DNA from 2 places in the Streptomyces sp. NPDC002994 genome. Region 1 is predicted to be linked to the other one. Evidence: riboswitches for the same ligand, from Rfam matches in the RefSeq annotation. Region 1 holds a riboswitch; the other holds the start of a gene.

Evidence for each region. A riboswitch is a leader RNA that binds a small molecule or an ion and turns the genes downstream of it on or off. The one in region 1 is predicted to bind guanidine.
Region 2: another riboswitch for guanidine. It lies ahead of ABZX79_RS30280 (multidrug efflux SMR transporter); the one in region 1 lies ahead of ABZX79_RS23160 (MBL fold metallo-hydrolase).

The regions. Positions count from the first base shown of each region.
Region 1 is NZ_JBEXNQ010000017.1:94,771-105,776, reverse strand. Features, by position in the region: gene ABZX79_RS23215 (TetR/AcrR family transcriptional regulator) at 1-555, opposite strand, end outside; gene ABZX79_RS23210 (hypothetical protein) at 666-824, shown strand; gene ABZX79_RS23205 (DUF5701 family protein) at 884-1,537, shown strand; gene istB (IS21-like element helper ATPase IstB) at 1,585-2,847, opposite strand; gene ABZX79_RS23195 (isochorismatase family protein) at 3,097-3,681, shown strand; gene ABZX79_RS23190 (alpha/beta fold hydrolase) at 3,697-4,515, opposite strand; gene ABZX79_RS23185 (hypothetical protein) at 4,590-4,922, shown strand; gene ABZX79_RS23180 (class I SAM-dependent methyltransferase) at 4,978-5,826, opposite strand; gene ABZX79_RS23175 (hypothetical protein) at 6,025-7,605, shown strand; gene ABZX79_RS23170 (serine hydrolase) at 7,780-8,640, shown strand; gene ABZX79_RS23165 (hypothetical protein) at 8,738-9,070, shown strand; guanidine-III (ykkC-III) riboswitch at 9,101-9,168, shown strand; gene ABZX79_RS23160 (MBL fold metallo-hydrolase) at 9,180-9,830, shown strand; gene ABZX79_RS23155 (hypothetical protein) at 9,827-10,063, shown strand; gene ABZX79_RS23150 (GNAT family N-acetyltransferase) at 10,164-11,006, shown strand, end outside.
Region 2 is NZ_JBEXNQ010000029.1:3,169-14,174, forward strand. Features, by position in the region: gene proP (glycine betaine/L-proline transporter ProP) at 1-395, opposite strand, end outside; gene bcp (thioredoxin-dependent thiol peroxidase) at 534-1,004, opposite strand; gene ABZX79_RS30270 (DUF3618 domain-containing protein) at 1,193-1,513, shown strand; gene ABZX79_RS30275 (co-chaperone GroES) at 1,620-1,916, shown strand; guanidine-III (ykkC-III) riboswitch at 1,970-2,037, shown strand; gene ABZX79_RS30280 (multidrug efflux SMR transporter) at 2,084-2,404, shown strand; gene ABZX79_RS30285 (transglycosylase domain-containing protein) at 2,456-5,065, opposite strand; gene ABZX79_RS30290 (ABC-2 family transporter protein) at 5,242-6,042, shown strand; gene ABZX79_RS30295 (ABC transporter permease) at 6,062-6,913, shown strand; gene ABZX79_RS30300 (ATP-binding cassette domain-containing protein) at 6,920-7,897, shown strand; gene ABZX79_RS30305 (DUF1707 domain-containing protein) at 7,938-8,795, shown strand; gene ABZX79_RS30310 (SGNH/GDSL hydrolase family protein) at 8,833-10,125, opposite strand; gene ABZX79_RS30315 (DUF445 domain-containing protein) at 10,337-11,006, shown strand, end outside.

The DNA.
Region 1 (11,006 bases):
CCGCGCGTTGCTCTGACCGTCGAGGGTCAACGCCAGGATGTGCTGGAACAGGATGCGGTGAGCGCCGCCCAGTTGGGCTGCCGCCGCCCGGGGGGTGATGTCGTCGGGGGCGGCTCCCGTCTCGGCGGCGAAGAGCGTGGCGAGTGCTTCCTCGCGCTGGTCGTGCATGTCGCGCAGGCGGGCGAGCAGCGTGGGACTGTCCGCGATCATGCGGGCGAAGGCCTCTCCGCAGAACCCGATGACGGGGTCGTGCCGTGCGACCCCGTCGAGGAACTCGCGCCGCAGTGCCGTGAGCGCCGACTGTCCCTCCCCCCGGCCTTCGACGGTACGGGCAAGGCCCGCGACGAACTCGTCCTGATGATCGAAGGCCAAGTCCTCCTTGCGGGCGAAGTAGTTGGTGACCGTCTTCTTGGCGACCCGGGCGGCTGCCGCGATCTCAGCGATCGTCGTGGACTCGAAGCCGTTCTCGATGAACAGCCTGGTCGCTTGGTCGGAGATGAGCTGCCGGGTCTCTTGCTTCTTGGACTCGCGAAGCCCCATGGGTTCGATACTCATGGGGCAATCTTATACCCGTCGCAAGTTTATGCTTGACGAACCGAGGAGGTGGGGAATAAGTTTACGTCCGTAGCAAGTTTGGCGGAGTGCCGGCAGCCCGAAAGGCACCCATGACCCCCTCGCTCAAGAGCACCTTCGCAGCGGCCCTCGACCGCAAGAACGCCACGCAGAGCCGCAAGGCCAAGCACCAGGTCCGCGACCTTGCGCCCACCTCCGCCCGCGGAGGCCAGTACCGCCCGACCCACGCACCCCGCAGGCAGGCCTACTGACGCCCGCAACCGCCCCTTCGTCACCCGTACCGCACCCGCCGTTCCCCGGAAGGCTTCACATGACTGTTTTCGACGCCGGCACCGAGTTCGACCGCCAGGTCAAGACACTGGTCGACAGGGGATATCCCGCCCTCGCCGGGATGACCGAGACCGCGTTCCGCGATCTTGTCGGGCCCTTGCGCGAGCCCGTTCTCGCCAGGGCGGCAACACTGCAAGCACCGACCGAAGGCCGGGTTCCGTTCCTGCTGGTGGTCACCAGGGCGCTCGTACCCCTCGAGCAGTCGATCCCGCTGACCACGCTCGCCGGCAAGAGCGGCCCCGGCGTCATCGAGCGCTTCTACGCCCCGGGCGAGCTGGAAAGGTTCGTCTCGCTCAAGGAACTCGCGCTCCCGGAAGGGGAGGTGTACGTCGCCTTCGACATCGACCGGGGCGAGGAGTTCTGCAACGTCGTCCCCCTGGACGCCCTGGCCGCGATCGCGGAGCGAGACCGCACCCCGCTCACCATCGAGGAAGGCGTAGCGTTCATCACCCAATACCCCCGGTCCCTGGCCAAGAACAAGTGCTTCTCCCTCGGCGGCAGCCGCCTCGGAGACCGCCGGGTCCCGGCCTTGTGGATCAGCAAGCACGCCCCGAAGCTGGGGTGGTGCTGGGAGGGCAACCCCCACACCTGGCTGGGCCTCGCCTCGGCCGGCGGCCGCAGCCGCAGCCACTGAGGATCTCGCGTCGAAGCAGCGACACAACCGCTGTGACGCCCTGCCCGTCAGAAGCCCGGCCCCCCAAGCCCCGCGACGGCGGCGGGCTCCAGCCCCCGAGTCCGGTAGCTGTCGGCGTCGAGCGTGATCACCTCCGCGTGATGGGCGAGGCGGTCGACCGCCGCCGAGGCGACCCCGGTATCGCCGAACACCTCCTCCCAGCGGCCGAACGGCCGGTCACTGGTGACGATCAGCGAGGCCCGCTCGTAGCGGTGCGAGACGAGTTGAAAGAGGAGATGGGACGCCTCCCCCTCCAGGGGTACGTAACCGACCTCGTCCACGATCAGCACCGGATAGTCGTCCAACCGCGCCAACTCCTTCGCCAGCCGGCCCGCGGCCTTCGCGTCACCCAGGCGTGCGGCCCACTCGGCCGCCGTGGCGAACAGCACCCGGTGACCGGCCTGGCACGCCCGTACGCCCAACGCGACAGCCAAGTGTGTCTTGCCTGTTCCCGGAGCGCCGAGGAACACCACATTGCCCTTGCGGCCTACGAAGTCGACCTTGCCCAGCCGGGCAAGGGTCTGCGGGTCGGGCGATCGCAGGTGAGCGTCGTCGAACATCTCCAGGACCTTGCGCGCGGGGAACCCGGCCGCCTCGATACGCTCCTGCGCCGCGGAGCCCGGCTCCTCCTCTCCGCTGCCGTCCCGCTGCCGCGGCAGAACCACCGGCGGTGGCCCGTGCGCGGATCCGCCAGTCCTGCTCTCGTGCGAAGCCATGGGGCCGGACATGTACGCGAGGATCGCCGCCGAGGCGATGAACGCCATATGGATCACCGTCCCCCAGAGCAGGTCGTGCTGGGGCGTGTGGTGCACATCCACGAACATCTGGAGCAGGTGCACCGACGAGATCCCGACGATGGCGGTGGCCAACTTCACCTTCAGGACGTTGGAGTTGACGTGCGAGAGCCACTCCGGCTGGTCGCGGTGGCCCTGAAGCCCGATCCGGGAGACGAAGGTCTCGTACCCTCCGACGATCACCATGATCAGCAAGTTGGCGATCATCACGACGTCGACCAGCTTGAGGACGGCGAGCATGACGTGGGTCTCGTCCGCCCGCCCGCTGACGACGTGGTCGATGAGATGCCACAACTCGTTGAAGAACTTGTAGACGTAAACCCCCTGCGCGGCCACCAGGCCGAAGTACAGAGGTGCTTGGAGCCACCGGGTCGCGAACAACGCGCACCCGAGCGTCATCATGGTCGACGGGGACGAGGCGGGACGGGACAACGGCACCTCCAGCAGCGGGAAGAGGTTCATATTCTTGTGGGCCACCACCGAAAATCTGAATTCACACCACCCTTTAGGGTTAATAGAAATCCAGTAGGACAACACCGTGCGGGGAGCCACACCGCTCGGCCGCCAGGCCCCGCACCCGGCGAATCGTTCATCCCCGTACCTCCGCCCCGTTCGGCTTGATCACCCTTCAGGTGGTCGAGGGGGGACACGATGGGCGTTCGGGGGGCCTTGGACCGTTCAAAATCATGTGGAGGTGTGCCGCCCTCGACGGTCATGATGGCGGGCATGAGCAATCGCGCGGTTCCCATAGAGGCCCTGATCGTTGTGGACGTTCAGTCGGCCTTCGTCTCCGGTGACGGGGCAGTACCCGAGGCGGCCCGGCTCGTGGACCGGACGACGGACCTGATCGCACGGGCACGAAGGAGCGGGGCGCTCGTCGTCCACCTTCAGAACGACGGTCCCGTCGGAGCGGACGACGAGCCCCACACGCTGGGCTGGGAACTCCACCACCCTGTCGAGGCCGGCTCCACGGAGTTCGTCATCCGCAAGACCAAGGACGATGGCTTCGAAGGGACTGCTCTGGGGGGCAAGTTGGCCGACCTGGGCGTACAGGCGCTCGCCGTCTGCGGCATGATGTCCGAGATGTGCGTCCAGGCGACGGCCCGCACGGCCCTGGAACAGGGGTATCGGGTTGTCCTGCCGCACGACGCCCACGCGACGTACGACATACCGGCGGCACCTGGAATCAGCGACGGGGTCCCGGCGGCCATGGTCTCTCGGGTCGCCGAATGGGCCCTCGGCAATGAAGTTGAAATCATCGCTCACGCCAAAGACGTCACGTTCACGGCCCTGCCCTCGCGGTCTTGGTGAAGCTCCCGGGTCCTGTCACTCAGTACGGGGCCGGGTCAGGTAATCCGCGATGCGCTCTCCCCACGTGCGGATGTCGGCGCGCGTCCGGGACACGTGCAAGTCACCGTGTGGCAGCGCATCGGCCAGTGCCTCCGCGGTCGACAGCGGGTGGCCCGGGTCGTCCACCCAGGCCAGGATCAAGGCCGGTTGGCGCAGTGCGGAGATTGCCGCGGGGGACGGCAGGTCGGACAGCGCCAGGCCGCGTAGGACGGACGGCAGTACCCGCTCGGCGGGCGTGGGTGGGAACGTGGGAACGTCGGCTACGACCGCGGGGCGTGGCTGCTTCCGCTTGGCGGCGAGCCAGGCGTCCACTCCCTCGCGTTCGATGGTGTCGGCGGACGTCCGGTTGGTCCGCGCATATGCCTTGCGCGTCGTCCAAGCGGTGGGCGGGATGAGCAGGACCAGGCGGGAGAACCGGTCGGGCGCCTGCACAGCGGCGTGCAGCACGCTGCCGCATCCCATCGACGCGCCCATGGCGTCGATGGGCTCCGTGGCGCCCAGGTGGTCGAGCAGGGCCAACAGATCATCTGCGAGCGAGGTGTAGGTGTAGTCGCCGGCCACAGGTTCGCCGGTGGATCGGCCATGTGCCCGGGTGTCATAGCGAACCAGGCGCCGCCCCCGGTCCAGCACCGGCACCCAGTCGAACAGGCCCATTCGGTCCTCAACGGCCTGGCTGGCGAAGCCGCCGTGCGCGTACACGGCGAGAGGACCCTCACCGGCGTCGTCGTAGACCAGCTCGGCCCTGCGATGGCGAAAGCGGCCTTCCATGACCGCGTGCCTGCCCAGTGTCCTCATAGCCGCACGATTCTCCTGCATCGTTGAGCATCCGTACTCAGGACTCCGCAGCCACGGTGCGATGGGGTGGGCTCATGACGACGAACGACGACGTGATCACGAGCGACGCCCCGGCAGCCGTGCCCGCCCCTTCCCACCAGTCCGCGAGCGCCGTCCGCGTCGTGGCGGGCATCGGACTTCTGCTGCTGATGGCCGACCTGGTGGTGTGCATGATGCTCACGCTGATCGACGCCACCCAGGGCAAGGGAATCAGCGGCCCGCTCATCGACGCCGGTTTCGCGGTGCTCTACGCGGCGGCTTTCGCGGGCCTGGCCGCCCTTTTCGTACCGAAGCGCGGACTTGTCATGGCGCAGTACGCTCTGCTCGTCATGGCTCCGCTCCTGGTCCTTCTCGACGGCAATTCCTAGGGCGAGCAGGGCGAGCAGGGTCTGACGCGTCTGCTGGCGCCCTGACGTGAAGTGCTCAGTCAGGGTCCGTCGTGGAGACTTCAGCTGCCACGGCCGGAACCGGTGACCCCTCGGCCGCGGGAAGGGTGACCCGCAGCTTCGACTGGCCGTGCGGGAGTCGCTCCCAGTCGTCCATGAAGCAGGCGACGAGGCCGTGCTTCCCCGCCAGCCGGATCAGCGTCTCCGTACGGTAGTAGAAGTCTTCGCCCAGCACCTGGTGTTCGGCTCCCTCGGTGCGGTCGAAGGTGAAGTCGAAGAAGCCGCCGGGCGCCAGCACCCGTCCGACGTGCGCGAGGCATTCGTCGATGACCTCCGGCGGGGAGTGCGAGAAGACGCTGTGGGCGTGCACCACCGTGAACCAGGCGTCGGGCAGGAAGTCCAGTTTCAGGTCCTCGACGGGGGTGAGATACGGGAGCCTGTCCTGAAGCCCGTACCGGACCAGCGTCTTCTTCGCCTCGATGAGGATGTCGGGCGAGATGTCGATCCCGTAGTAGTGGCCGGGCTCCAGGTGCTCGATGAACCTCCACCCGGCGCGCAGATTGCCGCAGCCGATCTCCAGCATCCGGTCCTGCGGCGTCAGCCCGTGCCGCACCAGGTAGTCGAACTGCATCTGCCCGATGGCGAGCCAGCGATCGTACGAAGGTCCGCCGCCGACCGCCGCCTCCGGGCTGCGCGCCGTGTCGGACGCCATCACCGCCCTGTAGTACGCGACGTGGCTCCCTCGGTGCCGCAGCCGCAGCCAGCGGTCGCGCCCCGCCCGGCGCACGTAGGGCAGCACGCGCCCCGGATGCCGCAGCGCGTATCGCAGCTTGTGGCCGAGTCGTGAACGGTTCGCCGACAGACGCGAAGCGGGTGTCTGCTGCATGACGGCCTCCGTGCCATCGGTGGGCTCTCCCCTTGTCGGATGCTAACCACAGGCGCGCGGACTCGCCCCCTCACTCGTTCGGGACAACCGTTCAGCCGAGTGCCTCCCCCGCCTGGTGGGCCCACCGCGACCACCCGCAGCTTGGAGGGAACAGGCCGGCGAACCGTCACCCGCCGTACCCCCGAGCGAGGCCAGGCCATGCAAGAAACACGCTTCATCGTCGGCACGCCGTACCGTGTGCCGCTCGAGGCGCGCGAGCGCCGCTTCGCTGTCGGGGTGGCCGCGCGGCCCCTGCCCCTGGCGGCGGTCGCCGCCGCCTTCGCCCTCATCCACCTCGCCCTGGTCGCGCCCGGTCTCGGGCTCGGCTGGGACGAGACCGTGTACGTCAGTCAGGTGAGCCCGCAGGCACCGCCGGCCTTCTTCAGCGCGCCCCGGGCCCGTGGCATCACGTACCTCGTCGCTCCCCTCACGGCTCTGACCACCTCGCCCGAGGCCCTGCGCGTGTACTTGGCCGTGCTGGCCGGCTGCGGCCTGTTCCTCGCGCTGTTGGCGTGGCGGCGGCTGCTGCCCACTGCCGTGCTCGCGGTCGCCGGAGGGCTGTTCGCGAGCCTGTGGGTCACGATGTTCTACGCCGGGCAGGTGATGCCGAACCTCTGGGTCGCCTACGGGGCCCTGGCCTCGGTCGGGTGCTTCCTGCGGGCCGCCCGGGACTCCCGGGACCACTGGGCTGTGACCGGTATGGGCGCCGGAGTGGCGTTCGCCGCGCTGATGCGTCCGTCCGACGCGGTGTGGCTGGCGCTGGCACTCGCCGTGGCGGCCCTGGTGATGCCGCGTACGCGCCGCAGGGGGCTACTGGTCGTCGTGGCGGCCTTGGGCGTGGTCCTCGGCTGCGCCGAGTGGGTGATCGAGGCGTACCTACACTACGGCGGTCTCACCGCCCGGCTGCGGCGGGCCAGTGAGATCCAGGGCCACCTGGGCTGGTATTTCGCTGTCGACGACCATGTGCGGGCCCTGGGCGGGCGGGCGCTGTGCCGGCCGTGCGACGTGCCCTGGCGCCACCCCGCCTCCGCCCTCTGGTTCTTCGCCCTGCCGCTGCTCGTGGCGGGCGGAGTGCGGGCCGCCGTCCGAGCCCGCCGCCGCGCCCCGATCGTCCTGGCGACGATGGTGGGCCTGGCGCTGGCGGCGCCGTATCTGTTCACCGTCGGGTACGCGGCGCCGCGTTTCCTGCTGCCGACGTACGCCCTGCTGGCCCTGCCCGTGGCGCAGTGCCTGGTCCAGGTGTGCGGCCCCCGGCCGCGGTGGCGGCGTACCGCGGTCGGGATCGTGTCCGTGGCCCTCGTCGCTCACCTGGCGATCCAGTACGTCCTGGTCGACAGGATGGCGGACCGGGTACGGCGCGACACCGCCGACCTCACCCGGATCGCCGCCGCATTGCGTGCCCAGGGTGTGCGCCCGCCGTGTGTGGTGAGCGGTGACGAGGCCATCCGGGTCGCGTTCCGTACCGGCTGCGCCTCGCGCCAGCCCGGTGGCCACGACGGAAGCATCACGCCGCAGGCCCTCACCGCCATGGCGCTCCAGCAGCCCGTCGCGGTCCTGGTCTCCGAGGGGCGGCGCCCTCCGGCGTACGCCCGCGAGTGGCGTCTCCACCCGCTTCCCGACCTGGGCCGCCGGACCGGCTTCCGGGCCTATCTGGCCGGCGTACGGCCGATGGACGCGCAGCGGTCCCTGCCCGGCGACGGCCGTGGTGACACCAGTGGATGGCCGCGTCCGCGTTGGTGACGGTGCACCGCCCCGCGATGTGTCAGGTCCGCGCAAGGGGGACGGAGCCGGCGCGGAACACATCCAATGACCCCTCCTGGGCGTTGTGCATGAGCAAGCGCATTCTCATGTGACCGCCCCCGAGGGGCGTTTGGAGTACTGATCTTGAAAACCAACCGCGCGGCCGTTCTTCGTGTGGCATCAGTCGCTGTCACCGCAGGGGCCGTCCTGACGGCCGGGCCGTTCTCCGCCCCGGCGCAGGCCGACACGCTCAGGCCGCCCACGATCGCCGCCAGGGGCGGCTTCGTGATGAACAACGGCACGGGGAAGACGCTCTTCGCCAAGGCCGCGGACAAGCGTCTTCCCACCGGCTCCACCGCCAAGATCATGACGGCCCGGGTGGTGCTCGCGCAGAGGAACCTGAATCTGGATTCGAAGGTCACGATCCAGAAGGCGTACAGCGACTACATCGTCGCGAACACCGCGTCGTCGGCCCGTCTGATCGTCGGCGACAAGGTCACCGTCCGCCAGCTCCTGTACGGCCTCATGCTGCCGTCCGGCTGCGACGCGGCGTACGCACTGGCCGACAAGTTCGGCAGCGGTTCCACGCGAGCGAAACGTGTGAAGTCGTTCATCGGCAAGATGAACGCGACCGCCAGGAGCCTCGGTCTGAAGAACACGCACTTCGATTCCTTCGACGGCATCGGAAAGACCTCGAACTACTCGACACCGCGCGACCTGACGAAGCTCGCGAGCAATGCGATGAAGTACCCGATGTTCCGTACGGTCGTGAAGACGAAGTCGACCAAGCAGAAGGTCACGACGAGGAACAACGGTTACCGCTTCATGTCCTGGGCCAACACCAACAACCTGCTCGGCACCTACTCAGGCACGATCGGGGTCAAGACCGGCTCGGGCCCGGAAGCCAGGTACTGCTTGGTCTATGCGGCCACCCGGGGCGGCAGGACAGTCATCGGCACGGTCCTGGCCTCGTCTTCACAGACACATCGCACGAACGATGCGAAGAAGCTGATGAACTACGGCTTCAAGAAGTAGCCCAGCGGCTCGACGGGGGGCGGGTGACGAGCCTGCCCCCACCCACCTGGTCCGCCGGGCCCTGTTACTGTGCCCGAACCCAGTCGAGGAGGAGGCCTTGCGCACACCCGCCGACACCGTGTGGCGGCGTGCCCACACGGTCGAAGTGCGCGGCCTCGGCGCGGACAGTGTCGCGGTTGTCAGCGACGCCGGCGAACTGGCCCAGCTCGCCGGCCTGCTGGAGGTCGACTTCCAAGCCGACGCGTTTGTCTGCATGTGCTGGGGTGACGTGCGATTCCTTGTGAAGGATGTAGCGGGGCAAACCATCGCCGATCTGACACTGCATGCCGAGAGCGGCCTGGACTGGGACGAGTGGGGTGGGCAGTTCCCCCTGCTGCGCGGCAAGGAGCTGACACACTGGCTGACCAAGCGCGGGCTGTGCTCCGGTTGATCAGGTTGCTCCGGGCGTAGTAAATTCCGCCCGGCAGCTCGTGAGGGCCTGCCCCGGACGAGATGTGCGCCGTACCCGGCCTGCAAAGACGACGCTCTGAGGAGACGTCATGAGCGGACATGGGCAGCACATCGACTTCGCCTCCAAGGCGCCCGAACCTCGCGTCCTGGACGTCAACTGGATCCACGGATCGCCGTCGGCGAAGCACGACACCGATCCCGACATCCAGGTCCACGCCTACGATGAACACACCTTCATCCTGCGCCAGAACATGGCGGTCAACTACGAGGCACCGTTCCTCTTCCTGCTCTTCGGCAACACCCGGGCCGTACTCATCGACACCGGAGCCACCGCGTCCGCCGAGTTCTTCCCGCTGCGCCGGGTCGTCGACGACCTGGTCGGGCGCCGGCTGGCCGAGCATCCCCGGGACGGCTGCACGCTGCTCGTCCTGCACACCCACGCTCACGGCGACCACGTCGCCGGCGACTCACAGTTCACCGGCCGCCCCCACACCATGGTCGTGGGGGCGGATCGCGACAGTGCCTGGGAGTACTTCGGATTCTCCGACGACCCCGGCCGGGTGGCCCGGGTCGACCTCGGTGGCCGAGTGCTGGAGTGCCTCGCAACCCCGGCCATCATGAAGCCGCGCTCACGTACTACGACCCGCACACCGGATTCCTGCTCACCGGGGACACGGTGTATCCCGGGCGGCTGTACGTGGAGGACTGGGCCGCCTTCCGCAGTACGATCGACCGCTTGATCGCGTTCGCCGGTACCCGACCGGTCACCCACATTCTCGGCTGCCACATCGAGATGACCGACGTGCCCGGTGTGGACTACCCGATCCGTACCACCTACCAGCCGGACGAGCCGCCGCTGGAGATGACCGTGGGCCAGTTGCGGGACATCAGCAAGGCGATCGACGAGATCGGCGACCGGCCCGGGCGGCATACCTTTCCCAGCTTCGTCATCTGCCGCGAGGACCAGGTGTAGGGCGTAGCCGCTGAACGCCCGGATGAGGGTGGCGGCTGACTGGTTGGGGTACGTAGGACAGCGGGTTGGAGAGCCCGAAGGCCGTGATGGGATGTGTCGCATGAGCCAGCCGTCCCTGCGTGAGCGCATTGAGCAGTACTACGCCGCCGTACCCCTGCTGTTCGCCGAAGCCGAGGAGTTCGACTCCCTGTGCCTTTTCGTACGCAAGGAGACAGGCGCCCCCTTCTACGGCGGTCCGTACCATGCGCGTCCCGCCTCGGCAGGTGCCGTCACTGCCACCGCCGCCGACATCGCCCGAGTGCGCGCCCGGCAGCGTGAGCTCGGTGTGCCGGAGGCCTTCGAGTGGCTCGCCGAGGTGACGCCTTCGCTGCGCGCCCGCATCGAGGCAGCGGGCCTGCCGGTCATGGAACGCCCGCTGATGACCCTCGACCCGCACCGTCCGCTGCCCCCGCAGTCTCTGCCCCCGGGCGTCACGATCCGGGTCCTGGAAGCCGACGACCCGGCCCTGCCCGCCGTACTCGCCATCCCGCAGCTGGCCTTCGCGGCAGAGGGCACAGCGCTGGGGTCGGCGGGCTGCGCGGAGCTGGCAGTGGCGGCGGAAAAGCTCACAGCGGACGGCACGGTGGCGATGACCCGCCCCTTCCTCCGCTCCGGCCACAAAACGCTCGCCGCTGCCTTCGCCCCGGACGGCACTCCGCTTGCCGCCGGTCACTACCACCCGGCGCACGGCATCACCGAGATCGGAGGTATCGGCACCCTCCCCACCGCCCGCCGCCAGGGGCTCGGCGCTGCCGTCATGGCTGCCTTGGCCACCCACGCCCGCGACCACGGCGTCCACACCGTCTTCCTCGCCTACGCGCAGGAGGCTGTCGCCCGTATCTACGCCCGCCTGGGATTCCGCCCGGCCGGCACAACCCTGCTGATCGCCAACCAGCCCGCCCGT
Region 2 (11,006 bases), on a different contig from region 1:
ATCAGGATCATCGTGAGCGCGAGGACCTTCTTGCGTCCGATCCTGTCGCCCATGGGGCCGAAGACCATGCCGCCGATGGGCCGCACCAGGAACGCGACGGCGAAGGTCGCGAAGGAGGAGAGGAGCTGGGCCGTGTCGTTCCCGGGTGGGAAGAAGACGTGGCCGATCGTCACCGCGAGATAGCTGTAGATGCCGAAGTCGAACCACTCCATGGCATTGCCGAGCGAGGCCGCCTTGACCGCCCGCCTGACCGCCGCTTCGTCGGTGACGGTGATGTCGGAGCGGCGGAGCGGTGGGTTCTTCCGTCTCCTCGCGGCGCGGAAGAGAGTGCGGTGGCGCTTGATCGCTTCGGGATCGGCCACGTGGTCGGGGCCGTAGCCGGGGCCGGTGGCCATGGCAGGTTCCTTTCCTCGGACGCGTTTCCAATGTCCAAGTGGAACTTCTGCCTTCTATTCAATGCTGCAAACCAAGGTCCCCTGTTCCAGGACCTTGGTCACAACACCTCCGGCATACCGCCTCGGGACTGCGGACCGTCAGATGCCGAGGTCCTTGATGATCTTCGCCACGTGGCCCGTCGCCTTCACGTTGTACAGGGCGCGCTCCACCTTGCCCTCCTCGTCCACCACGATCGTCGAGCGGATCACCCCGGTCACCGTCTTGCCGTACAGCTTCTTCTCGCCGAAGGCGCCGTACGCCGTCAGGACCTCCTTGGACGGGTCGCCGACCAGCGTGACCTTGAGGTCTTCCTTCTCACGGAACTTCGCCAGCTTCTCCGGCTTGTCCGGGGAGACGCCGATGACGTCGTACCCGGCCCCGGCCAGCAGCTCCAGGTTGTCGGTGAAGTCGCAGGCCTGCTTGGTGCAGCCGGGGGTCAGAGCGGCCGGGTAGAAGTAGACGATGACCTTGCGGCCCTTGTGGGCGGCGAGGGAGATCTCGGTTCCGTCGGCGTCGGGCAGGGTGAAGTCGGGGGCGGTGTCGCCGGGCTGAAGTCGCTCGCTCGTCATAAGGTCTCGGTCTCCTCGTGCGGGGTGTGGCTCTGTAGCTGTAGCTGTCGTTGTGGCTGAGGTGTAAGGGATTACGGTCCCGAGCGTAATGGGGGTGCCGTGGGGTATGGGACGGCCCGAGCTGACAGACTGTCGACGAAGGAATTGAAGGAATACCGGATTCGGCCCACGACCACGGAGGCAGCGCAGTGTCGGATGCCAGGACCCCTGCGCAGATCGAGGCGGACATCAAGAGCCGGCGTGACCAGCTGGCCATAACGCTCGACGAGATCGGGGTGCGGCTGCACCCGAAGACGATCGTCGGTGACGCGAAGGCCAGGGTCGCCTCGACCGTGGACCAGACCGCGGGCCGGGCGTTCGTCGCGGTGAACCGGACGGTGTCCGATGTGAAGGCGCAGTTCGTGTCGGAGGACGGCTCTCCGCGCCTGGAGCGGCTCGTTCCGGTGGCGCTGGTTGCCGTGGGGCTGGTGGGGCTGCTCACCCTGTCGGCGCGCCGCAGGCGCGGCTGACCCTCGGGCCGACGGCGGGCGCGAGGACAGGTAGGTTCGGGGCGTGAGCGAGAACACCACGCGGAACACCACGCAGAACACCACGCACGACAAGCTGCCCATCCGGATGCTGCACGACCGGGTGCTGGTCAGGTCTGACAGCCCCGAGGGCGAGCGCCGCTCGGGCGGCGGCATTCTGATTCCGGCGACCGCGGCGGTCGGCAAGCGGCTGGCCTGGGCCGAGGTGGTCGCGGTCGGTCAGAACGTACGGACCGTGGTGCCGGGCGACCGGGTGCTGTACGACCCGGAGGACCGGGCCGAGGTCGAGGTGCGCGGCATCCCGTACGTACTGATGCGGGAGCGCGATCTGCACGCGGTGGCTTCCGAGCGGGTATCGGAGGACTCGACCGGCTTGTATTTGTAGGCAGACAGCCTGCGTCAGGCCCGGTGACCAGGGTCACCGGGCCCTTTCGCTGCCCTTTGCTATGTTGGAAGCACCCCCGACGAGACGCGCCGTACCGGGTTCTACGCAAAGACGACGCACCCCGATGTATCGCTGTTTCCGCGTTTCGTCTTCGGAGGTGCCCCGTCATGGCCTGGGTTCTGCTTGTTGTCGCCGGTCTGCTCGAGGTGGGCTGGTCGATCGGGATGAAGTACACCGACGGGTTTACGAGGCTCTGGCCCAGTGTGTTCACGGGCGCGGGGATCGTCGCGAGCATGATGCTCCTGTCCCACGCCGCCAAGACGCTGCCGATCGGTACGGCGTACGGCGTGTGGGTCGGCATCGGCGCGGCCGGTGCGGCGGTCCTCGGCATGGTGGTGCTCGGTGAGCCGGCGACCGCCGCCCGGATTTTCTTTGTGTGTCTGCTGCTGGTGGCGGTGGTCGGGCTCAAGGCGACCTCGGGGCACTAGACACCGGGCACTGGCGGGCGCTGGCGGTCGATGGTCGCTAGCCGGTGGTCGCTAGCCGCTGGTGCTTCTGCCGCGCGCGCCGTTCAGCAGGCCGTCGGAAGGCGGTCCGGTGGTGCCTCCCGTGTCGGTGGCGCCTCCGGTGTCCGTCGTCCCGCCGTCGGTCGCGCCCGTGGTGCCGCCGGTGTCGGCCGTACCTCCCGTGTCGGTCGCGCCGCCCGTGCCGCCGGTGTCCGCCGTGCCACCTGTACCACCCGTACCGCCCGTGTCCGCGGTTCCGCCGTCGGTGCCGGGGGTGCCCGTCGTGCCTCCGGTGTCCGTCGTGCCGCCCGAGTCGGTGGGGCCGCCGTCGGTCGGGCTCCGCGTCGGGTCCTCGTCGGGGTTGTCGCTCGCCGACGGCTCGTCGGACCCGTCGGAGCCCTCCGACTCCCCGGTGTCCGGCTCCCCGTCGGACGGCGAGTCGTCCGGCTCCTCCGAGCCGGCCGCCGTCTCCAGGTCGAAGTCCTGCACCGGCTTGCCCTCCAGCGCGGCGGCCGTGAACTGGCCCCAGATCTGCGCGGGTGCTCCGCCGCCGTTGATGCGCGGCTGTCCCAGGGCTCCGTACAGCGGCTTCTGTACGCCGGTTTCCGGGTCCTGTCCCATCACCGCGACGACCGTCGCCAGGTCGGGGGTGTAGCCCGCGAACCAGGCGGCCTTGTCCTCCTCCGCCGTGCCGGTCTTGCCGGCCGCCGGACGGCCCGCGGACTGGGCCGCCGTGCCCGTGCCGCCGTCGACGACGCTCCTGAGGATGGACGTCGTGGTGTCGGCGGCCTCGCGGGAGACGCCCTGCCCGGCGTCGGAGCCCGAGCCGGAGCCAGAGCCGGAACCCGAGCCCGAGCCTGAACCCGTGCCCGTGCCCGAGCTCGAACCCGATCCCGTGCCCGAGCCGGCGTCCGCCTTCGGGAGGTTGATGATCTGGCCGTCCTTGGTGATCTTCTCGACGATCGTGTACGCGCCGTGCTTGCCGTGGTTGGCGAGCGTCGCGTACGCCTCCGTCATGTCCAGGACGCTGGCGGTGGCGACGCCGAGCGCGATCGACGGGTACGCGTCGAGGCTCGGGGTGTGCTCCGGGATGCCGAGGGCGACGGCCGTGTCCTTCACCTTCGCCGGGCCGACGTCCTGGGCCATCTGCGCGTACACCGCGTTGATGGACTTGTCGGTGGCGGTACGGACGGGTACTTGGCCGTACGAGCGCTGGTCCTCGTTCTCCGGGGCGTACCCCGTCGGGCCGTTCGGGCCTTCCACCATCCGCTTGTTGGTGCCGTCGTAGACGGTGTTCGGCGTGATCTGCCGGCCGTCCTGGGTGGTGGAGCCGTTCTCGACGGCCGACGTGAAGACGAACGGCTTGAAGGTGGAGCCGACTTGGTAGTCGCGGCGCGTCGCGTTGTTGACGTACTGCTTCGTGTAGTCGATTCCGCCGTACATCGCGACGACCTTGCCGGTCGCCGGGTCGATGGAGGCGCCCCCGACGCGCACGTTGCGGTCGGCCTTGCGGTCCTTGCTCGTCTGCGACGTCACCTTGTCGTCGACGGCCTGGGCGAAGGCGTCCTGCTTCGACTTTTCGAGCGTCGTGGTGATGCGGTAGCCGCCGGTGGCGAGCGTGTCCTCGTCGATGATCTCGTTGTTGGTGAGGTAGTCCTCGACGGCCTGCACGATGTAGCCGCGCTGCCCCGAGAGGCTGGAGGCGGGCTTGGCCTCGTGCGGGGCGGGGAACTTGACCGCGGCGCGGTCGGCGGCGCTCAGCCAGTCCTCCTTCACCATTCCGTCGAGTACGTAGTTCCAGCGGCCCAGGGCCGCGCCCTTGTTCTCGGGGTGGGTGGTGATGTCGTACGCGCTCGGGGCGTTGAGGAGCGAGGCGAGGTAGGCGCCCTCGCCGGTGGTGACCTCGTCGATGTCCTTGCCGTAGTACGCCTGGGCGGCGGCCTGGATGCCGTACGCGTTGCGCCCGAAGTAGCTGGTGTTCAGGTACCCCTCGAAGATGTCGTTCTTGCTCTCTTCGCGATCGAGTTTGATCGCGATGAAGAACTCCTTCACCTTTCGGGTGACGGTCTGTTCCTGGCCGAGGTAGTAGTTCTTGACGTACTGCTGAGTGATGGTGGAACCGGACTGCTTGCCCTTGCCGGTGACGGTGTTCCAGCCGGCGCGGAGCATGGCCTGCGGGTCGACGGCCCGCTCCGAGTAGAAGTCGCGGTCCTCGGCGGCCAGTACGGCGTGCTGGACGGTCTTCGGGATCTGGGCGAGCTTGACCTTCTCGCGGTTGACCTCTCCGTCGCGGGCGAGCTGGGAGCCGTCGGCGTAGAGGTAGACGTTGCTCTGGGCGGTGGCGGCGCTGTTGGCGGCCGGGATCTTGACGAGCGTGTAGCCGGCGAGGAACGCGCCGATCACGAGCAGGGCGAGCAGCAGGAACGTACCGAGGAGCATCCGCCAGGTGGGGATCAGGCGGCGCAGGCCGGTGCGCTTGCGCTTGACCTTGCCCTGCCCGTTGACCTTGCCCTTGCCCTTGCCCTGCGCCTTGGTCTTGTCCTGCCCCTTGGGGGTGGAGGGCCGGGTCGCGGGCCGGGAGGCGGCGGGGTCGGAGGGGTCCCGGGGCGCCCACCCCTGGGGCTGCTGTGGCTCGTCGCTCATGCTGGTGGAGACTCCCTGGGCGTGGCCAGAGGTTCACTCTCCGGCATAACTGTGTCGTATCGGGCGATTCGCCTGTACGCCCATAGTGCACGCAACGCGAAAAATGCCTGCGGCGGCTGACCCCATTGGGCTACGGTCGGGCGTTTTGGTGCCGGAAGCGAAATGAGGGGGTCGGCGTGCGTGTATACGCGGTCGTCGCGGCCGGTGGGTTCCGGCGTCATGCGACGTACCGGGTGGCGACGGCGGCCGGGGTGTTCACCAACACCGTCTTCGGCTTCATCGTGGCGTACACCTTCACAGCCCTGTGGGACGAGCGTCCCCAGCTCGGCGGGTACGACCTGTCGCAGGCCCTCACCTACGTGTGGCTCGGGCAGGCGCTCCTGATGACCGCCGCCATGATGGGCGGCGGCTTCGAGAACGAGCTGATGGAGCGCATCCGTACCGGCGACATCGCGATCGACCTCTACCGGCCCGCCGACCTCCAGCTCTTCTGGCTGGCGAGCGACCTGGGGCGCGCCGCCTTCCACCTCCTCGGGCGCGGCGTGGTGCCGATGGCGCTCGGCGCCCTCGCGTTCGATCTCGCGCTGCCCGCCGACCCGTTCGTGTGGCTCGCCTTCCTGGCCGCCGTCGCGCTCGGCGTCGTCGTCAGCTTCGCGATCCGCTTCCTGGTGGCGCTGTCCGCGTTCTGGCTGATCGACGGCGCGGGTGTGGCGCAGATCACATGGCTCGCCGGGCTCTTCTTCTCCGGGATGGTGCTGCCGCTCACCCTCTTCCCCGGCGCGCTCGGCACGCTCGCGCGGGCGCTGCCCTGGTCGGCGCTGCTTCAGATCCCGGCGGACGTCTTCCTCGGCAAGCACACCGGCTGGGGGCTGGCCCAGGCGTACGCCTTCCAGATCGGCTGGGCGGCGGTGCTGCTGACGGCCGGGCGGCTGCTTCAGACGGTGGCTACGCGCAGGGTGGTGGTTCAGGGTGGCTGAGGTGACGGAGAGCGCGCCGGTGACCGGGACAGGTGAGGCGCGTGAGGTGCTCGGGGCCTTGGGGCAGCTGCGGGCCGGGGTCCGGGCGTACTGCATGATCGCGGCGATGTGGATCCGCTCGACGATGGCGTACCGCGCGTCCTTCGCGATGGCCGCCTTCGGGAATTTCGCGGCGACCGGCCTCGACTTCGTCGGAATCCTGCTGATGTTCTCCCACGTGGACGCGCTCGGTGGCTACACCCTGCCCGAGGTGGCCTTCCTCTACGGGACGGCGGGTGCGGCCTTCGGCCTCTCCGACCTGGTGATGGGCTCGATGGACCGGCTGGGGCGCCGGGTGCGCGACGGCACGCTGGACACCTTGCTCGTACGCCCGGTCCCGGTCCTCGCGCAGATCGCGGCCGACCGCTTCGCGCTGCGCAGGCTGGGCCGGATCACGCAGGGACTGCTGGTGCTCGGGTACGCGCTGGTGGTGCTGGACATCGCGTGGACGCCGCTGAAGGTGCTGATGCTGCCGATGATGATTCTGAGCGGTGCGGTGATCTTCGCGTCGGTGTTCGTGGCGGGGGCGGCGTTCCAGTTCTGGGCGCAGGACGCGTCGGAGGTGCAGAACTCCTTCACGTACGGCGGCACCACGCTGCTCCAGTACCCGCCGACGGTCTTCGCGAAGGACCTCGTGCGCGGGGTGACCTTCGTGTTGCCGCTGGCTTTCGTCAACTGGCTGCCGGCGCTGTATGTGCTGGACCGCCCGTACCCCCTGGACCTGCCGTCCTGGCTCGCCTTCCTGCCGCCGCTGGTGGCGGGGGTGTGCTGTGCGCCGGCCGGGGTGGCGTGGCGGGTGGGCCTTCGTTCGTACCGCAGCACGGGGAGCTGACACGTCGTGGAGACGGACTTCATCGAGAATTTCATCGAGCTGGACGGCGTCGAGAAGGTCTTCGACGTACGCCGCAAAACCGGTCGGCTGCGGCGCGAGAAGACGCAGGTGCGGGCGGTCGACGGCATCAGCTTCTCCGTGCCGCGCGGCGAGATGGTCGGCTACATCGGGCCGAACGGCGCGGGCAAGTCCACCACCATCAAGATGCTGACCGGCATCCTGACGCCGAGCGGCGGCCGGGTGCGGGTCGCGGGGATCGATCCGTCGCGGGAGCGGACGCGGCTGGCGCAGCGCATCGGGGTGGTGTTCGGGCAGCGTACGACGCTGTGGTGGGACCTGCCGCTGCGCGACTCGTACCGCCTGATGCACCGCATGTACCGGATCCCGGACGACCGCTTCAAGGTGAACATGGCGCGCTGCGTCGAACTCCTCGACCTGGCCGAGCTGCTGGACGTACCCGTACGGCAGCTGTCGCTGGGGCAGCGGATGCGGGGCGACATCGCGGCGGCGCTGCTGCACGATCCCGAGGTGCTGTATCTGGACGAGCCGACGATCGGCCTGGATGTGATCTCGAAGGCGAAGGTCCGTGACTTCCTGCGGGACTTGAACGCGGAGCGCGGCACGACGGTCCTGCTGACGACGCACGACCTGACCGACATCGAGCAGCTGTGCAAGCGCGTGATGGTCATCGACCACGGGCGGCTGGTGTACGACGGGGCGCTGGCCGGGCTGCACGAGGTGGGTGAGAGCGAGCGCACCCTGGTGGTGGATCTGGAGCGCGAGCTGCCGCCGGTCGAGGTGGCGGGGGCGCGGGTGGTGAAGGTGGAGGGGCCGAGGCAGTGGCTGGCGTTCCCGGCGTCGGTTTCGGCGGCGCCGCTGGTGGCGGCGGTGGCGCAGAGGTATCCGCTGGTGGATCTGTCGGTGCGGGAGCCGGACATCGAGGCCGTGATCGCGAAGATGTACGCGGACCGGTCGGCGCTCTGAACACTGGGTCGTTCGGCTCGAGTTGACTAGTCTGATCGCCATGGCCAGTGAAGTTCCGGAAATGCGCGCTTCTGACGCGGAGCGTGATCGAGTCGCCGAGGTGCTGCGTGACGCCGTCGCCGAGGGGCGGCTGGATATGGAGGAGTTCAACCAGCGTCTCGATGCCGTCTACAAGGCCCGTACGCACGGTGATCTCGAGCCGCTGGTCCGCGACCTGCCGGCACCGGGCGGCAGCTCGGCCGCGCTCGCCTCCCCGTCCGCCTCAGGTGCGCGGGTTTCCTGGCCGGCCCGGATCGGCGGCCCGGCGACGTCGAGGGGCGCGTTCGCCTTCTGGGGCGGCTTCGGCCGCAAGGGGACGTGGACGGTGGGCCGGAGGTTCACGGCGTTCGCGATGATGGCCGGCGGCGAGATCGACCTGCGCGAGGCGCGCTTCGAGGACCGCGAGGTCGTGATCCGCTGCTTCACCATCATGGGCGGCATCCAGGTGACGGTGCCGCCGGGCCTCGACGTGCAGGTCAAGGGCGTCGGCATCATGGGCGGCTTCGCCGACGTGACGGCGAAGGGCGTGCCGGAGGCGGACAACCGGGTGGCGCCGGACTCGCCGCGCGTGACGGTCACCGGGTTCGCCCTGATGGGCGGGGTCGGTGTGGAGCGCAAGGTCACGCGCGCCGAGAAGCAGCGCCTCAAGGAGGCGCGCAGGCAGCAGAAGCTGGCGAAGAAGGCGGAGTCGGGTCCGGGGTCCGGGGCTGGGTCTGGGGCTGGGTCCAAGTCCGCGCGCAAGTCCGGGTCCGGTTCCAAGTCCGGGTCCGGTTCCAAGTCCGGTTCCGACTCCTCGTCCGGGGCCGAGTCAGAGTCCGGGTCTGATTCCTGGTCCGGTTCCGGTTCCGGGTCCGATTGACCGCGAGGGGCTCGACTGCGGCCCGGTCGAGCCGCGCTCACACCCCGGCAGCGTCCGTTCCCCTGTTCAAGCTCCGGAGGTCGAACGCCATGCCCATGCGCTCGTAGCCCGCGTCGCTCGGGTGCAGGTGGTCGCCCGAGTCGTACGCCGGAAGGAGCCGGTCCGGGGCGTACGGGTCGCGCAGCGCCCGGTCGAAGTCCACGACGGCGTCGAAGATGTCGCGCGTACGGATCGCCTCGTTGACGCTGTCCCGCACCGCTTCGAGCTGCGGCGTGTGCGCCCGCGTCCCCTCGAAGGGTATCACCGTCGCGCCGATGACCCGCAGGCCGCGTGCCCGTGCCTGGCGCGCGAGTTGTTCGAGGCCTGCCGTGATGCGCGCCGCGTCGAGCTCGTGCGGCGGCCGCAGTATGTCGTTGATGCCGAGGACGATGACGACCGCCTTGGCGCCGGAGCGTGAGAGCACGTCGCGGTCGAAGCGCGAGAGGCCGCTCGGGCCCGTACCGTCGCTGAGCAGCCGGTTGCCGCTGATGCCCTGGTTGAGGACGCCGTAGCGTCCGTCGAGGCGGTCGGCGAGGACGTCCGTCCAGCGGCGGTTCGCGCCGGCCGTCGAGGTGACGCCGTCGGTGATGGAGTCGCCGATGACGACGACCGCGCCCTCGGCGTTGCCGCTGAGGACGTCGACGGCGGTGAGGTAGCGCCAGTACGGCGTCTGCCCGGTGTAGGCGTCGCCGAGCGGGTCTTCCGTACGGTCGCCTTCCGCGACGTACGACGTCTGGCGGGCCCGCGGATGGTGGGTCACCGGGCCGCTGGGCGTGGGGGAGTAGGTGGTGACGAGCAGGTCCGCGTCGTACGGCACCTTCAGCGGCGCCGGGTCGCTGACGACCTGTCCGCCGGGCGGGATCAGGACCGAGGGGGAGCCGCCGAAGAGCAGGCGGCGCATGGTGCCGTGGGCGGCGGTCGGGGCGCCGGGGGTGGCGGCGACGGCGATCGAGGCGTGCGTGATGTGCAGCGGCTGTACGCCGAAGAGGTTGGAGAGGGTGATGCGGGCGCTGCTGCCGCCGATGCTGGTGTGCACGACGTTACGAATGGAACGCCCGGGGAAGCCTTGCTCCGTGCCCGGCTCGGCGAGGGCGGGCGCGGTGGACCAGGTGCCGATCCAGGAAGCGGAGGTGGCGGGGGCCGCGGAACGGAGCGGCGTACGGGGGCTGGCCTCTGTGGTGTCGTCAGGGCCGTGACCGCCGAGCGTCGCTCCGGCGAATATGGCCCCTGAGATGAGGACCACCACCGCGGCGAGCGCGGCGAGCAAGGCATAACCGTTGCGCTTGGTCATGCTCGGTGTATCTCCTCGGGCGCGGGGAGCCCGAGGCTCCGTTCGAACTCACTCCAATGATGCGGCATTGCACCGCCTTGGTAGACGTCGGGAACTCCCGGTGCGTTCCAGGAGTAGGTCAGGTAGGGAAAATACGTACGAGATGGTGCGTACGAGATGGCACGTACGAGATGGTGCGTGCCGGCGCGTGCGAGGCTGACGGGTGGAGCGGATGGATCGTAAGACGACGGGACCTGACGGCACGTCTGACCAGGAGCTTTCCCGGTCACCGGCCGCCCCGCTCCCGCCCTTCGCGTACAGCGCGGCCGACGAGGAGAAGCGCCAGGGCGTACGCCGTATGAAGGCGACGGCGACCGGGCTGCTGCTCCTGGTCGCGATCGTCTACGTACTCGCCACCTGGGCGGAGAAGTCGGGGATCGGCGGCTGGCCGGCGTACGTCGCGGCGGCGGCCGAGGCTGGCATGGTGGGCGCGCTGGCGGACTGGTTCGCCGTAACGGCTCTCTTCAAACGCCCCATGGGCCTGCCCATCCCGCACACCGCGATCATCCCGACGAAGAAGGACCAGCTGGGCACGACGCTCGGCTCTTTCGTCGGCGAGAACTTCCTCTCCGAGGACGTCGTACGCACCCGTCTGCGCGCCATCGGCATCGGCAGCCGTGTCGGCGCCTGGCTGGCGGAGCCGGCCCACGCCGACCGCGTGACGGAGGAACTTTCCACGGCGTTGCGCGGCGCGCTGACTGTCCTGCGCGACTCCGACGTCCAGGCGGTCGTCGGCGAGGCGATCACGCGGCGCGCGGACGCGGCGGAGATCGCGCCGGGGATCGGAGCGGCCCTGGAGAACATCGTCGCGGACGGCGCGCACGACCGGGCCGTGGACCTCA